Regions from separate parts of the Streptomyces sp. NPDC051940 genome, predicted to be linked through region 2. Evidence: riboswitches for the same ligand, from Rfam matches in the RefSeq annotation. Region 2 holds a riboswitch; each other region holds the start of a gene.

Region 1 (4,860 bases), on a different contig from region 2:
CCAGCCCACGGACCAAGCCCACCCCCCCGACCAAACCCACCCCACCGACGAGGCACCCCCACCCGACCCACCCCCCTCCGCGGCGCAGCCGCCGAGGCGCCGCCGGTCCCTCCACCGCCCCGCCCTCAGACGCCCCCGCCTGATGGCGATCCTTCCCTGGGCGATGATCATCTTCGGCTGCGTCTTCTACTGGTACACCCCGGAAGGCCTCACCTCCTCCCCCTTCTTCGAGCCCGCCCCTCTGATCGCGGCCCCGTTCCTCGGCCTCTGGGCGACGGTGGCCGTCGCCGTGGCCGCCCTCCTGGCCAACGTCGTCCTCGAAGTCGCCAACGGCACCGCCGACAAACCCGAGTCGATCATCGAGATGACCACCCAACTCGTCGTCGGCGTCATCGCCGTCTGCATCAACGTCCTCGTCCGCCGCGCCACCCGCCGCCTGGCGACCGCCCGCGTCGTGGCGGAGACCGCCCAGCGCGCCGTACTGCCCACCCCCGAGCACCGCATCGGCGGCCTGCAGGTCGCCGCCCGCTACCAGGCCGCGGACGCCGACGCCCGGATCGGCGGCGACATGTACGCCGTCCAGGACACCCCGCACGGCGTCCGTCTGATCACCGGCGACGTCCGCGGCAAGGGACTGGACGCCGTCGAGGCGGTCGCCGTGGTCATCGGCGCGTTCCGCGAGGCGGCGGAACAGGAGCGGCGCCTGGACGGAGTGGCCGCCCGGCTGGAGCACGCGCTGGCCCGGGAGGGCGTACGGAGGCGGGGGCTGGACCAGTTCGAGGGCTTCACCACCGCCGTACTCGCGGAGATCACCCCCGACGGCGAGCGGCTGCGCCTGGTGAACCGGGGCCATCCGGCCCCCGTGGTCCTGCTGGCCGACGGCGCCGTCCTGGTCTGCGAGCCGTCCACACCCTCCCTCCCCCTCGGCATGGGCGATCTGGGGGAGTGGCCGGACGAGACGCTGGAGCTGAACCTCCCCGCCGGCGCGACACTCGTCCTCTTCACCGACGGCGTGACGGAGGCCCGGGACGGGAAGGGCCGCTTCTACGATCTGGCGGACCGCCTGCACGGCCGGATCTTCAGCAGCCCCGAGTCGCTGCTCGACGGGATCATCGAGGACGTGTCCCGCCACACGGGCGGCAGGACGGCCGACGACATGGCCCTGATCGCCATCGGCCGTGACCCGCACCACGCCCCTGTCCACACTGCGTAATCAACTGACCCCCCTCTGCATAACGACTGACGCACCGTCAGCCCGAGACCGTAATCAAATCTCAACCCAACTTGTCCGATTCCGCCATGGCCTGCCCGTTTAAGTCCTCGCCAAAGGTGCAAGCCAAGGGCCTGAACGACTTGGAATCACCGGGGTTTCTCCACTAGCGTTCGATAACGCAGCGCGGTCGTCACTGCCGTCGCAAGAGACGGCACCGTGCGCCGACGCCGAATCCTGGAAGTGCAGCACCGGCAACACCAGCAACACCTGCGGCACCAAGGGAACCGGGGAACCAACCACCTTGGGGTGAATCGGGCGGACCTCCCACCGGAGGAAAACCCGTAGGAGACCTTCCTGCTCCGAACCCGTCAGCTAACCCGGTAGGCGAGAAGGAAGGAAAGGAGTACGCCTCCGTGGCGTCAAACAGGCCCGGCCCGGGCGCGTCGTACGACGATTACGTGTACGACGGCGAGAGTTACGAGGAAACCGGCTCCTGGGCACGCGAGGAGTGGGCACCCGGCCAGGACGATCTCCGTCCGACCCGCGGCCGGCGACGAGCCCCCAAGCAGACCCGCGGCAGCGTCGCCCGCAGCGGCGCGGTTCTCGGTGTCGGCGTCTTCGCGGCGGTCGGCGCCAGCAGCATGGCGCAGGCCCAGTCCAAGCCCCCCGTGGCGATATCCATGCCGGAGCCGGTCGCGGACGTCGCGCACGGCATATCCAGCAGCCTTCCGGAGGCGGAGTCCCTTCCGGGCGTCGGCTCCCTGTTCTCGGACGAGGACGACGCACCCGAGACCACCACCACGACCACCACGCCGCTCGTCCAGACCGGACTGGCCACCGACGACGGCGAGCAGACCACGGCCGACACCGGCGAGGCGCTCCGCGCCCGCATCCTGGAGCAGGCCGCGCAGCAGCAGGCCGAGGCCGACGCCGCCGAACTCGCGGCGCTGGAGCAGGCCGCGGCGGAGAAGGCGGCCGAAGAGGCCGCCCAGGCCAAGGCGGACGCCGAGGCCGAGGCGAAGCGCCTGGAGGAAGAGGCCCGCAAGAAGGCCGAGGAGGAGGCCCGCCAGAAGGCGGAGGCCGAGCGCCTGGCCAAGCTGGCGGCGAGCTACATAGCCCCGCTCTCCTCGTACACGATCACCTCCACGTTCGGCCAGGCCGGCGACATGTGGTCCAGCGGTTACCACACGGGCCTGGACTTCGCCGCCTCGACCGGCACCCCCGTCTACGCCGTGCACGGCGGCACCATCACCAGCGCCGGCTGGGCGGGTTCGTACGGCTACCAGATCATCGTCACCCTCGATGACGGCACCGAGGTCTGGTACAACCACCTGTCGTCGATCCTCAAGTCGTCGGGCGAGGTGACGACGGGCGACATGATCGGCCGCGTCGGCGCCACCGGCAACGTCACGGGCCCGCACCTGCACCTCGAGGTGCGCCCCGACGGCGGCTCCCCGATCGACCCGATGACCTGGCTCCGCAACCACGGCGCCACGGTCTGACCTGACCCGGCCGGGACCCCGCCCGCCGGGGTCCCGCCCACGGGCACTGCCCGCCGGGCCCTCCCACCCTCACGCCAACCAAGCACGCCCCGAACGCCGCCTTCCCCCGGCGTCCACAGGCGTGCCCCCGATCGCCGGCGGCCCTGGTGGCCTACCCCCCGACACCAGGGCCGCTCGGCATGTCCGCGCTCAGTCCGATGGACTACGAGGCGCGGGAAGCGGGTTCACCGGACCGCGGCCGAGGCGGAACATCCCGCTCCACGAGATCGTTGCCGCCTACATGACCTCTGCATCCACCACGCCCCACCGCCGGATAGGCGCCCTCTCCGTCTTCCCGCTCAACCTGGGCGGCAACGTCTTCGGCTGGACGGCGGACGAGACGGAATCGTTCAAGGTCCTGGACGCCTACGCGGCGGCCGGCGGCAACTTCGTCGACACGGCAGACGCGTACTCCGCCTGGGTCCCGGGCAACGAGGGCGGCGAATCGGAGACGATCCTGGGCCGCTGGATGGAATCGCGGGGCAACCGCGACGAGATGGTGATCGCGACGAAGGTGGGCGCACACCCGGCCCGCAAGGGCCTGTCGGCGGCGAACATCAAGGCGGCCGCGGAGGACTCACTCCGCCGCCTGAACACGGACCACATCGACCTCTACTACACGCACTTCGACGACGAGTCGATCGAGATCCCGGAGATCATCACGGCGTTGGACGACCTGGTCCGAGCCGGCAAGGTCCGCGAGATCGCGGCGTCGAACCTCACCCCGGACCGCCTCCGGGCCTCCCTGACCTTCAGCGAAACGGAGGGCCTGGCCCGCTACAGCGCCCTGCAGCCCCACTACAGCCTGATGTCACGGGACACGTACGAGGGCGAGCGCCAGTCCCTGGCACAGGAGTACGACCTGGCGGTCCTGCCGTACTACAGCCTGGCCTCAGGCTTCCTGACGGGCAAATACCGCGACGAGGCAGAGGTGGACAGCCCTCGCGCCGCAGGCGCCGCCAAGCACCTCACGACGGACCGCGGCCGCCGCGTCCTGTCCACCCTGGACACCATCGCCGCCGCCCACAACACCGAGGTGGCCTCGGTGGCCCTGGCCTGGCTCCTCGCCCAGCCCACCATCACAGCCCCGATAGCGTCGGCCCGCACGGTGGCCCAACTCCCCGCACTCCTGGCGGCAACGGAGCTGCGCCTGACAGAGGCCGAGGTCACGGCCCTGACGGAGGCGTCGGCGTAACCCTCCCCGCGGAGGGGCGAGCCGGCTCAACGACCGGCTCGCCCCCGCCGGGTCCAGTACGCCAGGACTACGCACCCGGCTGCCGCCACGGCGAGTGTGATCCGGCTGTAAGCGGCATCGGACCAGCCGCCCACCCAGCTCTGCGGCAGCAGCGAGAGCACCACGGGCACCGCGAATGCCGCGACCGTGAGCGCGACCAGGAACACCAGGCCCCACCGAAGTGCCTGATGGCCTCGCGCGGTGAGGATCCGCCGCCCCATGCTGCTCACCCATTCCTACTTGACGATGTTGTGGCACTGCACGGCCCGGACCTTGTTCCCCGCGAAGAAGGCGGCGCAGGCCTTGCCGTAGTGCTTCAACGTCTTCCTGGTCTTGTCGATACGGCCGATGGAGGTCAAGCCTCCGCACGAGTGGTGCATCGGCCCCTTGCTCGTCCGATAGGTGCGACCCGCGGTGTCGGCGTACCGCCAGTCGATCCGCCAGTTGCACCACTTGCCGCCCGCCGTGTCGCCGCCCAGGGTGTCCTGCACCGACGCTTCTTCCCTGGTGATCGTGCGCCCTGATCCCTTGATGGAGTGCCCGAGGGTGGTTGTAGGCAGGCAGAGGTTGTGCCCACCGGCCTCGTAGCAGAACTTGTCGACCTTGGCGTACCCCACGGCGCTCGCCTCCGCGGGGGTGGCGAAGGCCAACGCGGTGGCCAAGCTGGCGGAAGCGGCCACGAATCCCCGCGCGAGCGAGCCGTACCTGTGCATCATGTTCCTCCTCCGAGCGCTGCCCTCACGCCGACCGCGAGTCACTCGCGGCTGGACATGCCCGAAGGCCCGCCCAGCAAGCACGTGGTGACGGGACGGTCACACAGAGGCACTCGTGCGAGTGGTGAAGAAGGGTTCCTGTCTCAGCCGCGTCTCAGA
Region 2 (4,860 bases):
CACCGCCGTCGTCTCCGCGAGCAGCGCCAGCAGGTCCGCCCGGTGCTCGGTGCGTACGACGCCGACCGGGGCCCGGTAGCGCGTGGTGGACAGGGCCATGGGGGCGAGGAACGCCATCTTCGTCCACAGGATGCGCTGTTCGTCGCCGGGCCCGGACACGCCCGGCCCCGCGTCCCGCAGCACCGCTGCCAGCGCCTCCACCCGCTTCGCCGGAGCGGTGTCGCTCGCCAGGTCCACGTCCGCGAACGGCGAGCCCTGCTCGATCACGCCGGGCGCCGTCCGCGTCGACTCCACCCGGATCGCCCCGGCCACGACCTGCCCGGGCGAGTAGTGCGAGCGCAGGAGCGGCATATGGTCGACGCCGTTCAGCAGCGGCAGCACCAGACCGTCCCCGAGCGCCGCGGGCGGCACCCGGTCCAGGGCCTGCGGCATCGCGGTCGCCTTCACGGCGATGACGCATGCGTCGACCGGCTCACGCAGCTGGGTATCGGCCTCGACCGGGACGGAGAAGTCGCCGAACTGCCCGCTGCGGACGGAGATCCCGCCCTCCCGCAGCGTCCGCGCGGTCTCCTCGCCGGCCAGGCACACGACACGGTGCCCGGCCCGCGCGAGCAGGGCGGCCAGCAGACCGCCCACGCCGCCGGGGCCGAGCACCGCTATGGTCCAGGGAGTTTCGTTGCTCATGACATCGAGTCAATCACGGAAACCCGCCCGCTCGCGGGGCCGGTCAGCACGACCGGCCCCGCGAGCGTCCCTCGTACCGTCAGAACTCCAGCCCGTGCCCGATCCCGTACAGGTCCGTGCCCGGGTTCGCCAGGTCGGGGATCGCCACCGGCAGCCGGCCGCTCGGGTTCAGCTCGCCGAGGATGACCTGGACGCCGCAGTCGATGTTGGTGACGTTGTACCCGAGCGTCGTGAGGTACAGCGGCGCGCCCGGGTAGCGGTTGATGTCGTACGGGTTGCGCACGCCGATCACCACGACCTGCTTGCCCGTCGCCAGCAGCGCGTTGACGAGCGCCACCTGGGCGGCGCCCTTGTCGCCGGTGGCGGTGTTGGCGATGGCGAGGAACGACGACACCACGACCAGGTCCGCGCCGGCGGCCGCCGCAACGGCCCCGGAGATCGCGGTCGCCGACGGCATTCCCCCGGTCTCGCGCACCGTCACCGTGTGCCCGCGGGAGGTGAAGGAGTTGCCGATCCGGGCCGTCTGCGTCGGCCCCCAGCCGGTCACCAGCACCTTGCGGGCTCCCGGTGCCAGCGGCAGCGCGCCGCCCTCGTTCTTGATCAGGGTCGTGGAGCGGCTGGTGATCTCCCGGGCGTCGGCCAGGAACTCCGCGTTGCCCACGACCTGTACGGCCCGCTTCTGGCTGACGAAGACGTCGTCGTACAGGCCGCGCTGCAGCTTGTGCGTGAGCACCCGGACGACGGACTCCTCCACCCGCGACATCGGGATGTCGCCCGAGTTCACGGCGGCCAGCACCGCACCGTGCGCCAGGTCCATGTTGGGGGAGAGGACCAGCACGTCCGCGCCGGCCTTGAGGGCCGTCACCGCGGCCACGTCCGGCGGGTAGGTGCCGCTGGCGCCCTGCATGTCGAGGGCGTCCGTGACGACGAGCCCCTCGAAGCCCAGTTCGTCGCGGAGCAGCCCGGTCAGGATCGGGTGCGACATGGTCGCCGGCGCGCCGCTCGCGTCCAGTGAGGGCACGACGACGTGTGCCGTCATGATGGTCTCGATCCCGGCCTCGATCGCCGCCCGGAACGGCGGCAGGTCGATCGTGTCCATCTGCTCGCGGGTGTGCGGGATCCGCGGCAGCCCGAAGTGGCTGTCGGTGTCGGTGTCGCCGTGCCCGGGGAAGTGCTTGGCGGTGGCCGCCACCCCGCCCCGGTGCAGACCGCGCACGGCGGCCGTGACGTACTGGGCGACGACCTCGGGCTGGGCGCCGAAGGAGCGGATGCCGATGACCGGGTTGGCGGGGTTGACGTTGACGTCCGCCACCGGGCCGTAGTTGGCGTTGATGCCGACCGACTTCAGCTCCTCGCCGATGATCTGGTACGAGCGGAAGGCGTCGCCCGGTGACCAGGTGGCGCCCAGCGCCATGTTGCCGGGCTGCTCCGTCGTGGGCGGCGTGGGCATCCGGAAGACGAGGCCGCCCTCCTGGTCGGTGGAGATGTTCAGCGGGGTGCCGTTCGGCAGGCCCAGCGCCACCTCCTGCAGACCGTTGGAGAGCCGGGCGATCTGCGCCGGGTCGCCGAGGTTGTCGTCGGAGCGGGCCGAGAAGTAGATGACGCCGCCCGGCTGGTACTTGCGGACCACCTCGGCCGGGGTGTCGACGCCGTAGCGGCCGCGGTTGACCGCCTTGGCCGCGTCCGTCACGTCGTACGCGTCCCGGCCGGCCACCTCCACCACGAACAGCTGGCCGATCTTCTGCTCGAGGGTCATCCGGCGGGCCAGCGCGCGGGCCTTGTCCCGCAGGGACGCGGCGGACGCGGCGGGCAGTTTCGCTGCACCCAGGGCCACGGCTGCTCCGGCCATGCCGGCCAGAGCCTGCCGGCGCGAGGCCTTCCAGGAACGTGCGGACGGTGGTGTCATCTGTCTTGCTCCTTAGCGCGTGCGGAAACAGTCAGCGCCCGGGCCGGACGCTGGGCCAAGCGAGCGGCCGGTGCGGGTCTGCTCCCCCGGGAGGCCGCCAAGGAGACTTCGGGCGCGGATTCTTCTGGCATTCCAAGTCGATGTCAATACTTTGGTGACAAATAGGATCTTGTCTCAGCGGGGCGGGGAATTCACCGGCAACCTGCCGGGTTCGCCGGTGAATTAAAAGGTCAGCTGGTCTGATGAGCTTGAATTCCGATCCGTGATCGCCCTAGCGTTGCGGACGTTCGAGACGCGAACACCGCATCGCCGGACCGCCGAATCCCGCCCCCGGCGACCTTGCGGGACGAAACCGGGCCGCCTCGTCGGCCACCGGGCGGGAGCGGGGGACTGGGGGCACCCCCTGCTCGAAGAGCTTGGGGGAGGGTCCGTCCAACGGGCTCTTGCCGCTGCGTCCAAGCGGCTTGGGGTGAAGCCGCGCGAGCGCGGCCGGGGCGAACTCCGACCCGAACCCGACAGCTCACCTCGCAGGCGTCCGGAGAGGAGAACACCTTTGATGCCGTCGTCCCCCGCGACGCCCTCCGCCAACGCCGGCCGTCACCGCGGCCGCCGCGCCCCGAGTGCCACGCGCCGCATCGCCACCCGAGCCTCCGCCGCCGGGGCCACGCTCGCCCTGCCGGTCATCGGGGCCACCGCCACCTCCGCGTTCGCGGAGGAGTCGACGTACACCGTCCAGTCCGGCGACACGCTCTCCACCATCGCGATGGAGCAGGACGTGGAGGGCGGCTGGACCGCCCTGTACGAGGCCAACAAGTCCGTCATCGGCGACGACCCGAACCTGATCAGCCCCGGTGAGGAGCTCACGCTCGACACCGCCTCGGCGGACTCCGGGACCTCCACCCAGACCACGACCACCACACAGGTCTCCACCGAGCCCTCCGCCGTCATGCCGGTCAGCGGCGGCACCCCCACCGCCGGCTACGAGGCGTCCGGCTCCAACTGGTCCACCGGCGTCCACACCGGCCAGGACTGGTCGGTGCCGGTGGGCACGACCGTCAAGGCCGCCGTCGACGGCAAGGTCGTCAAGGCCGGCTGGGACGGCTCGTTCGGCTACGAGGTGATGATCGAGCACGCCGACGGCGACTACTCGATGTACGCCCACCTCTCCCAGATAGACGTCTCCGTCGGGCAGACCGTCGACGCGGGCGACCGGATAGCCCTGTCGGGCGCCACCGGCAACGTCACCGGCCCGCACCTGCACTTCGAGGTGCGGACGACCCCGGAGTGGGGCACGGCGATCGACCCGGTCGCCTGGCTGCGCGGGTACGGGGTGGACGTCTAGGCGGCGTACGCCACCCGAACACGGGGAGGCCCGGGGCGCAATGGCCCCGGGCCTCGCCGTTGCACTGATGCAAAAGATTTGTTGCGCAAAAACTATTGCGCAGTTTTTCTTTTGTATCTACGGTGAAGGGCATGGCAGCCAAGAAGATCACCGACGTAGCGGCGCTCAAGGCGTTCGGCCATCCGCTGCGCATCCGGCTCGACCGGGCGCTGGTCGCGGCCGGCACGGCCACCGCCACCCAGCTCGCGGAGCAGGTCGACGAGCCCGTCTCGCTGGTCAGTTACCACCTGCGCAAGCTCGCCGAGTACGGCTACATCGAGGAGGCGCCGCGGCAGGGCGCCGACGGCCGCGAGCGGTGGTGGCGGCACAGCGCGGACCGCTACGACATGCACTGGGCGGACTTCGCGGACGACCCGGAGGGCGTCGCCGCCTACATCGGCACCAGCCACCAGGTGGCCTCCGCCCGTATGCAGAACCTGATGCGGTACATCGGCGAGCAGCCGGCCTGGCCCCGCGAGTGGGCCACCGCCGCCTTCGGTACGGGCCGCATCTTCCGGCTGACACCCGCCGAGCTGCAGGAGATGGCCGACGAGGCGGCCGAGTTCGCCGAGCGCTGGGCCGCCCGCAGCCGCGCGGCGGACGAAGCCGGTGCGACCGAGGGCCGCGAGCACGTCGAACTGCAGATGTACGGCTACCCGTTCCGGCCCTGAGGGGGATCACCCATGCACGGCAAGGACATACCCGCCTACCGGGACGCCAACGTGCTGCGGTGGCTGGCGTCGTACGCCGTCTCGCTCATCGGCGACACCGTCTGCATGGTCGCCTACGGATTCGCGGCGAAGGAGGTGGGCGGGCCGGCCGAAGTGGGCCTGGTGATGGCGGCCGGGGCCGTGCCGCGCGCGCTGCTGATGCTCGGCGGGGGCGTCGT
Region 3 (4,860 bases), on a different contig from region 2:
CGCAACGCACTCGACGCCGCCGCCTGGCGCGCGGCGGGGTGGACGCTCCGGGCGATGGGACGGCCGCGGGCGTAGGGGCGGCGCCTTCCAAGGCAAAGGCAGGGGACGCACCTTCAACAGCCCGTCCGGCGTTCGAGGACCGCCCCCGGCCGACGGCCGCCAGGAGGCCCACCCGCTAGGGTCGGGCCCCATGACCGACCTGCTGAATCGCGCACGCGCGCTGCTCGCCGACCACCCGATCGTGGACGGACACAACGACCTGCCCTGGGCCCTGCGTGAGCAGGTCGCGTACGACATCGACCGGCGGGATATCGCCGGGGACCAGAAGGCGCACCTGCACACCGACATCCCGCGGCTGCGCGAGGGCGGCGTGGGCGCCCAGTTCTGGTCCGTGTACGTGCCGTCGAGCCTCAGCGGCGGCGAGGCGCTCACGGCCACGATGGAGCAGATCGACGCCGTGCGGATGCTCGCCGCGCGCTACAGCGGCGACCTGCGGCTCGCGGGCAGCGCGGCCGACATGGAGGCCGCCCGCAAGGAAGGCCGTATCGCGTCCCTGATGGGCGCGGAGGGCGGGCACTCCATCAACAACTCCCTGGGCGCCCTGCGCGGCCTGTACGAGCTCGGCGTGCGCTACATGACCCTCACGCACAACGACAACAACGACTGGGCCGACTCCGCCACCGACGAGCCCCGCCACGACGGGCTCAGCGGGTTCGGGGAGGAGGTCGTCCGCGAGATGAACCGCATCGGGATGCTCGTGGACCTCTCCCACGTCTCCCCCGCCACGATGCGCGACGCGCTGCGGGTCACCGAGGCGCCGGTCATCTTCTCGCACTCCTCCGCCCGCGCCGTCTGCGACCACCCGCGCAACATCCCCGACGACGTGCTGGAGCAGCTGCCCGCCAACGGCGGCGTCGCGATGGCCACCTTCGTGCCGAAGTTCATCCTGCCCGCCGCGATCGAGTGGACCCTGGCCGCGGACGCGAACATGCGCGCCCACGGTCTCCACGCGCTCGACCTCACCGAGGAGGGCAAGGCCGTCCAGCGCGCCTTCGAGGAGGCCAACCCGCGCCCGGTCGCCACCGTTTCCGTGGTGGCGGACCATCTGGACCATATGCGCGAAGTGGCAGGAATCGACCATATCGGTATCGGCGGCGACTACGACGGGACCGCCTTCACCCCCGCCGGACTGGAGGACGTGTCCGGCTATCCGCATCTCATCGCCGAACTTTTGCGCCGTAATTGGTCTGATTCGGACATTCGGCGACTCACATGGCGCAATGCCGTACGGGTACTTGGGGACGCCGAATCGGTCGGAACGGACATCTCCGGGCGTCGCGGACCTTCCGTTGCCGTGTTCCGATCAACAGTGGCGTAAGTCACCGATAAGGGCCCCGGGCGCCGTACAACCACTGTCCGATTAGTCGGAATTTCCGTCATCCGCCCTGCACAGGGGCGGTTTTGACGTTCCGTCGGAAGATCACCGCTATCGCATATCGAGAGAGATCCAGCGCGGACAGTGACTTTGGTCCGGTTTTCGACGGCCAAAGGATCATTCGACCTCCCACAGGAGCTTGTAAGCGGACGACCTGTGTGCCTACGGTGCACGCCGTGTTCCGCGAGTAAGTCGGAACGCCTCGCTGCCGGTACGCCGAATTCTGCCGCCGGCAGCGTGCAAGCGACTTATGTCACCAGGCAGAAGCGGGGGACCCAAGGTAGGTGCCCTCCCGTGCGCAGCACGCGGAGGGCTTGGGGTGAAGTCATGCCTCGTAACGGAAGATCCCATTCCGTTTCGACGGCAGGACCGGGCAATCTCCGCCCGAACCCGACAGCTCACCTCGCAGGCGTCGGAGAGGAGCACCGTCATGTCCGCACGCGCACGTCATCGCCGCCCGGGCCGGATAACCCGGACCCGCACCACTCTCATCCTCGCCGCCTCCGGCGCGGGTGTCGCCCTGCCGCTCGTCGCGGGCGGCGGCGCCGCCCAGGCCGCGTCCGTCGACACCTGGGACAAGGTCGCCCAGTGCGAGGCGACCGGCAACTGGGCCATCAACACCGGCAACGGGTTCTACGGCGGCCTGCAGTTCGTCCAGAGCACCTGGGAGGGCTACGGCGGCACGCAGTACGCGCCGCGCGCCGACCTCGCGACCAAGTCCGAGCAGATCCTCATAGCCGAGAAGGTCCTCGCCAGCCAGGGCCCCGGCGCCTGGCCCGTGTGCTCCGTCCAGGCGGGTCTGACCCAGGGCGGCCCGGCCCCCGAGTTCTCCTCCCAGACGGAGAGCGAGAAGCCGGCCACGGCCACCCAGGACTCGGTCAGGACCGAGACCAAGAAGTCCGAGACGGTCAAGAAGTCCGAGACGTCCAAGTCCACGACGCCCAAGGCCACCACCAAGCCCGGCACCTACCGGGTCGTCAAGGGCGACACCCTCTGGGACATCGCCCAGCGGCACGACGTCAAGGGCGGCTGGCAGACCATCTACGCCGGCAACAAGAAGGTCATCGGCGGCGACCCGGACCTGATCTTCCCGGGTCAGCGGTACGAGCTGGACAAGAAGTCCGAGGTGACCTTCGAGGCCCCCAAGGCCGCGAAGTCCTCCGCCACCCAGTCCTCGACGACCACCGCGAGCAAGTCCGGCGGCTCGACCACCGAGCAGTCCTCGGCCGGCACCCAGTCGCAGACCACCACCTCCGGTTACGTCGCCCCGGTCGGCAGCTCCGTCAGCACCCCGTACCGCGCCAGCGGCGGCATGTGGTCCTCCGGCTACCACACCGGTGTGGACTTCACCGCCTCCAGCGGCACCCCGGTGAAGGCCGTGGGCGCGGGCACCGTCGTCAAGGCCGGCTACGGCGCCGACGGCGGCGCGTACGGCAACGCGGTCGTCATCCGCCACGCCGACGGCCGCTACAGCCAGTACGCCCACCTGTCCTCGGTGGCCGTGCAGGAGGGCCAGAGCGTGACGGCCGGCCAGCAGATCGGCCTGTCCGGCGCCACCGGCAACGTGACCGGCCCGCACCTGCACTTCGAGATCCGTACGACCCCGGACTACGGCTCGGACATCGACCCGCTCGCGTACCTCCGGTCGCACGGCGTCAGCATCTGATCCAACGGGATCCGTCAGCACACCTGACAGCGCGAAGCCCCTCGGTTCCGGCGGACCGAGGGGCTTGGCCGTTCTCCGGCCCGGGCGCTCAGCAGGCGCAGAGGCAGAACGGGTGACCGGCCGGGTCCGCGAAGACCCGCCAGCTGCGCGTGCCGCCGCCGTCGTCCAGCAGCTTCGCGCCCCAGGCGATGACCTGCTCCTGGGCCGCGTCCATCTCGCCGGCCGGCACCTCCAGGTCGAGGTGGAACTGCTGCGAGCGGTCGGGGCGCGGCCACTGTGGCGGTACGTGGCCGGGGGCGAGCTGGAACGCCAGCCGGGCGCCGTCGTCCAGCGTGAGGTCGATCCAGTCGGCGTCGGCGGCGCCCTCCACCTTTCCGCCGAGGACGCGGGCGTAGAAGTCGGCGAGGGACCGCGGGTCGGGGCAGTCGAGGGCGACCGGCCCCAGGGTGGCGATGGCCATGCGTTACTCCTTAAGCCTTTCTACCGGTAACTGGGTGCGTTACCGCATCATGCCCCTCCACCGGTAACCTCGCAAGGGTGGACACACCGCCGGACCTGGAGCTCCTGCTCGACTTCGTCAACACGCTGGACGTGGAGTCGTGCGCGGACGCGCTGCCGGAGTTCCTCACCGACGCACGGGTGTCCCGGTACGGGCTGACCGAACCCGGTCCTGCGGTCGAACTGCGCGAGTCGCTGCGGGCGGTGTGCCTGGCGCACTCGGGGGTGGAGGTGCCGGCGGCCGAACTCGCCGCGCTGGACGGGGTGCTGGAGGCGGCGCCTCTCGTCGTACGGATCGACGCGGCGGGCGCGGCGGTGCTGGAGCCCGCGCCCGGGCTCACCGGGCTCGCCGCGTTCACGGCGCGGCTGGCCGCGATCGTCGCCGCCGCGGCGGCGGAGGGGACCTGGCAGCGCGTCAAGGCGTGCGAGGCCCGCACCTGCCGGTGGGCGTACTACGACCGCAGCCCGGCGGGGCGGCGGCGCTGGTGCGACATGTCCGTCTGCGGCAGCCGCGCCAAGATGCGGGCTTATCGCGAGGCGCGCAAGTCGGGTTGAGTCGCGCTGGCGCCTTCGGCGCGCTTCGGGCTTCGCCCGAAGTCCTCAAACGCCGGACGGGCTGGGATGCCCCCCGCGCGGTCCCGACAAGGCGTCAGCCCGCGAGCTTCGCCTTGAGGCGGCGGCCCTTCTCCGTGACCTGGGCGTTGAGGTCCGCCAGGAAGGTCTCCATCCGGGTACGGACCTCCTCGTCGGACGCGCCGATGATCCGCGCCGCGAGCAGCCCCGCGTTGCGGGCGCCCGCGATCGACACCGTCGCCACCGGGATGCCGGCCGGCATCTGGACGATCGACATCAGCGAGTCCATGCCGTCGAGGTACTTCAGCGGCACCGGCACACCGACGACCGGGAGCGGCGTCAGCGACGCCAGCATGCCGGGCAGGGCCGCGGCGCCGCCCGCGCCGGCGATGATCACCTGCAGACCGCGCCCGGCGGCCTCCTCGCCGTACGCGACCATCTCCTTCACCATGCGGTGCGCGGACAGGACGTTCACCTCGTACGGGATCTCGAACTCGTCCAGCACGGAGGCCGCGGCCTCCATCACCGACCAGTCGGAGTCCGAGCCCATCGCGATGCCGACCAGGGGCTGCGTGTCTGTCATTCGGTGATCGTCCCTCGGAGGTAGTCGGCCGCGTGCCGGGCGCGTTCACGGACGTCCGCGAGTTCGTCGCCGTAGGTGTTGACGTGGCCGACCTTGCGGCCGGGC

The links. Region 2 has a riboswitch for cyclic di-AMP ahead of AB0M28_RS03685 (peptidoglycan DD-metalloendopeptidase family protein). Riboswitches for the same ligand answer to the same signal wherever they lie in the genome.
Region 1: it holds a riboswitch for cyclic di-AMP, as region 2 does, so the genes downstream of both, AB0M28_RS31155 (M23 family metallopeptidase) here and AB0M28_RS03685 (peptidoglycan DD-metalloendopeptidase family protein) in region 2, are expected to answer to the same signal.
Region 3: it holds a riboswitch for cyclic di-AMP, as region 2 does, so the genes downstream of both, AB0M28_RS16080 (transglycosylase family protein) here and AB0M28_RS03685 (peptidoglycan DD-metalloendopeptidase family protein) in region 2, are expected to answer to the same signal.

What each region holds. Positions count from the first base shown of each region.
Region 1 covers NZ_JBFAXR010000110.1:24,087-28,946, reverse strand. Annotated here, with positions in the region: gene AB0M28_RS31160 (PP2C family protein-serine/threonine phosphatase) at 143-1,213, shown strand; cyclic di-AMP (ydaO/yuaA leader) riboswitch at 1,429-1,615, shown strand; gene AB0M28_RS31155 (M23 family metallopeptidase) at 1,627-2,715, shown strand; gene AB0M28_RS31150 (aldo/keto reductase) at 2,996-3,949, shown strand; gene AB0M28_RS31145 (hypothetical protein) at 3,976-4,218, opposite strand; gene AB0M28_RS31140 (hypothetical protein) at 4,225-4,704, opposite strand.
Region 2 covers NZ_JBFAXR010000005.1:5,766-10,625, reverse strand. Annotated here, with positions in the region: gene AB0M28_RS03695 (2-dehydropantoate 2-reductase) at 1-684, opposite strand, end outside; gene AB0M28_RS03690 (glycoside hydrolase family 3 N-terminal domain-containing protein) at 764-2,590, opposite strand; cyclic di-AMP (ydaO/yuaA leader) riboswitch at 2,980-3,138, shown strand; gene AB0M28_RS03685 (peptidoglycan DD-metalloendopeptidase family protein) at 3,147-3,932, shown strand; gene AB0M28_RS03680 (helix-turn-helix domain-containing protein) at 4,064-4,642, shown strand; gene AB0M28_RS03675 (MFS transporter) at 4,655-4,860, shown strand, end outside.
Region 3 covers NZ_JBFAXR010000034.1:48,081-52,940, reverse strand. Annotated here, with positions in the region: gene AB0M28_RS16090 (UDP-glucose/GDP-mannose dehydrogenase family protein) at 1-75, shown strand, start outside; gene AB0M28_RS16085 (dipeptidase) at 191-1,378, shown strand; cyclic di-AMP (ydaO/yuaA leader) riboswitch at 1,640-1,860, shown strand; gene AB0M28_RS16080 (transglycosylase family protein) at 1,866-3,101, shown strand; gene AB0M28_RS16075 (VOC family protein) at 3,190-3,561, opposite strand; gene AB0M28_RS16070 (CGNR zinc finger domain-containing protein) at 3,639-4,154, shown strand; gene purE (5-(carboxyamino)imidazole ribonucleotide mutase) at 4,249-4,755, opposite strand; gene AB0M28_RS16060 (5-(carboxyamino)imidazole ribonucleotide synthase) at 4,752-4,860, opposite strand, start outside.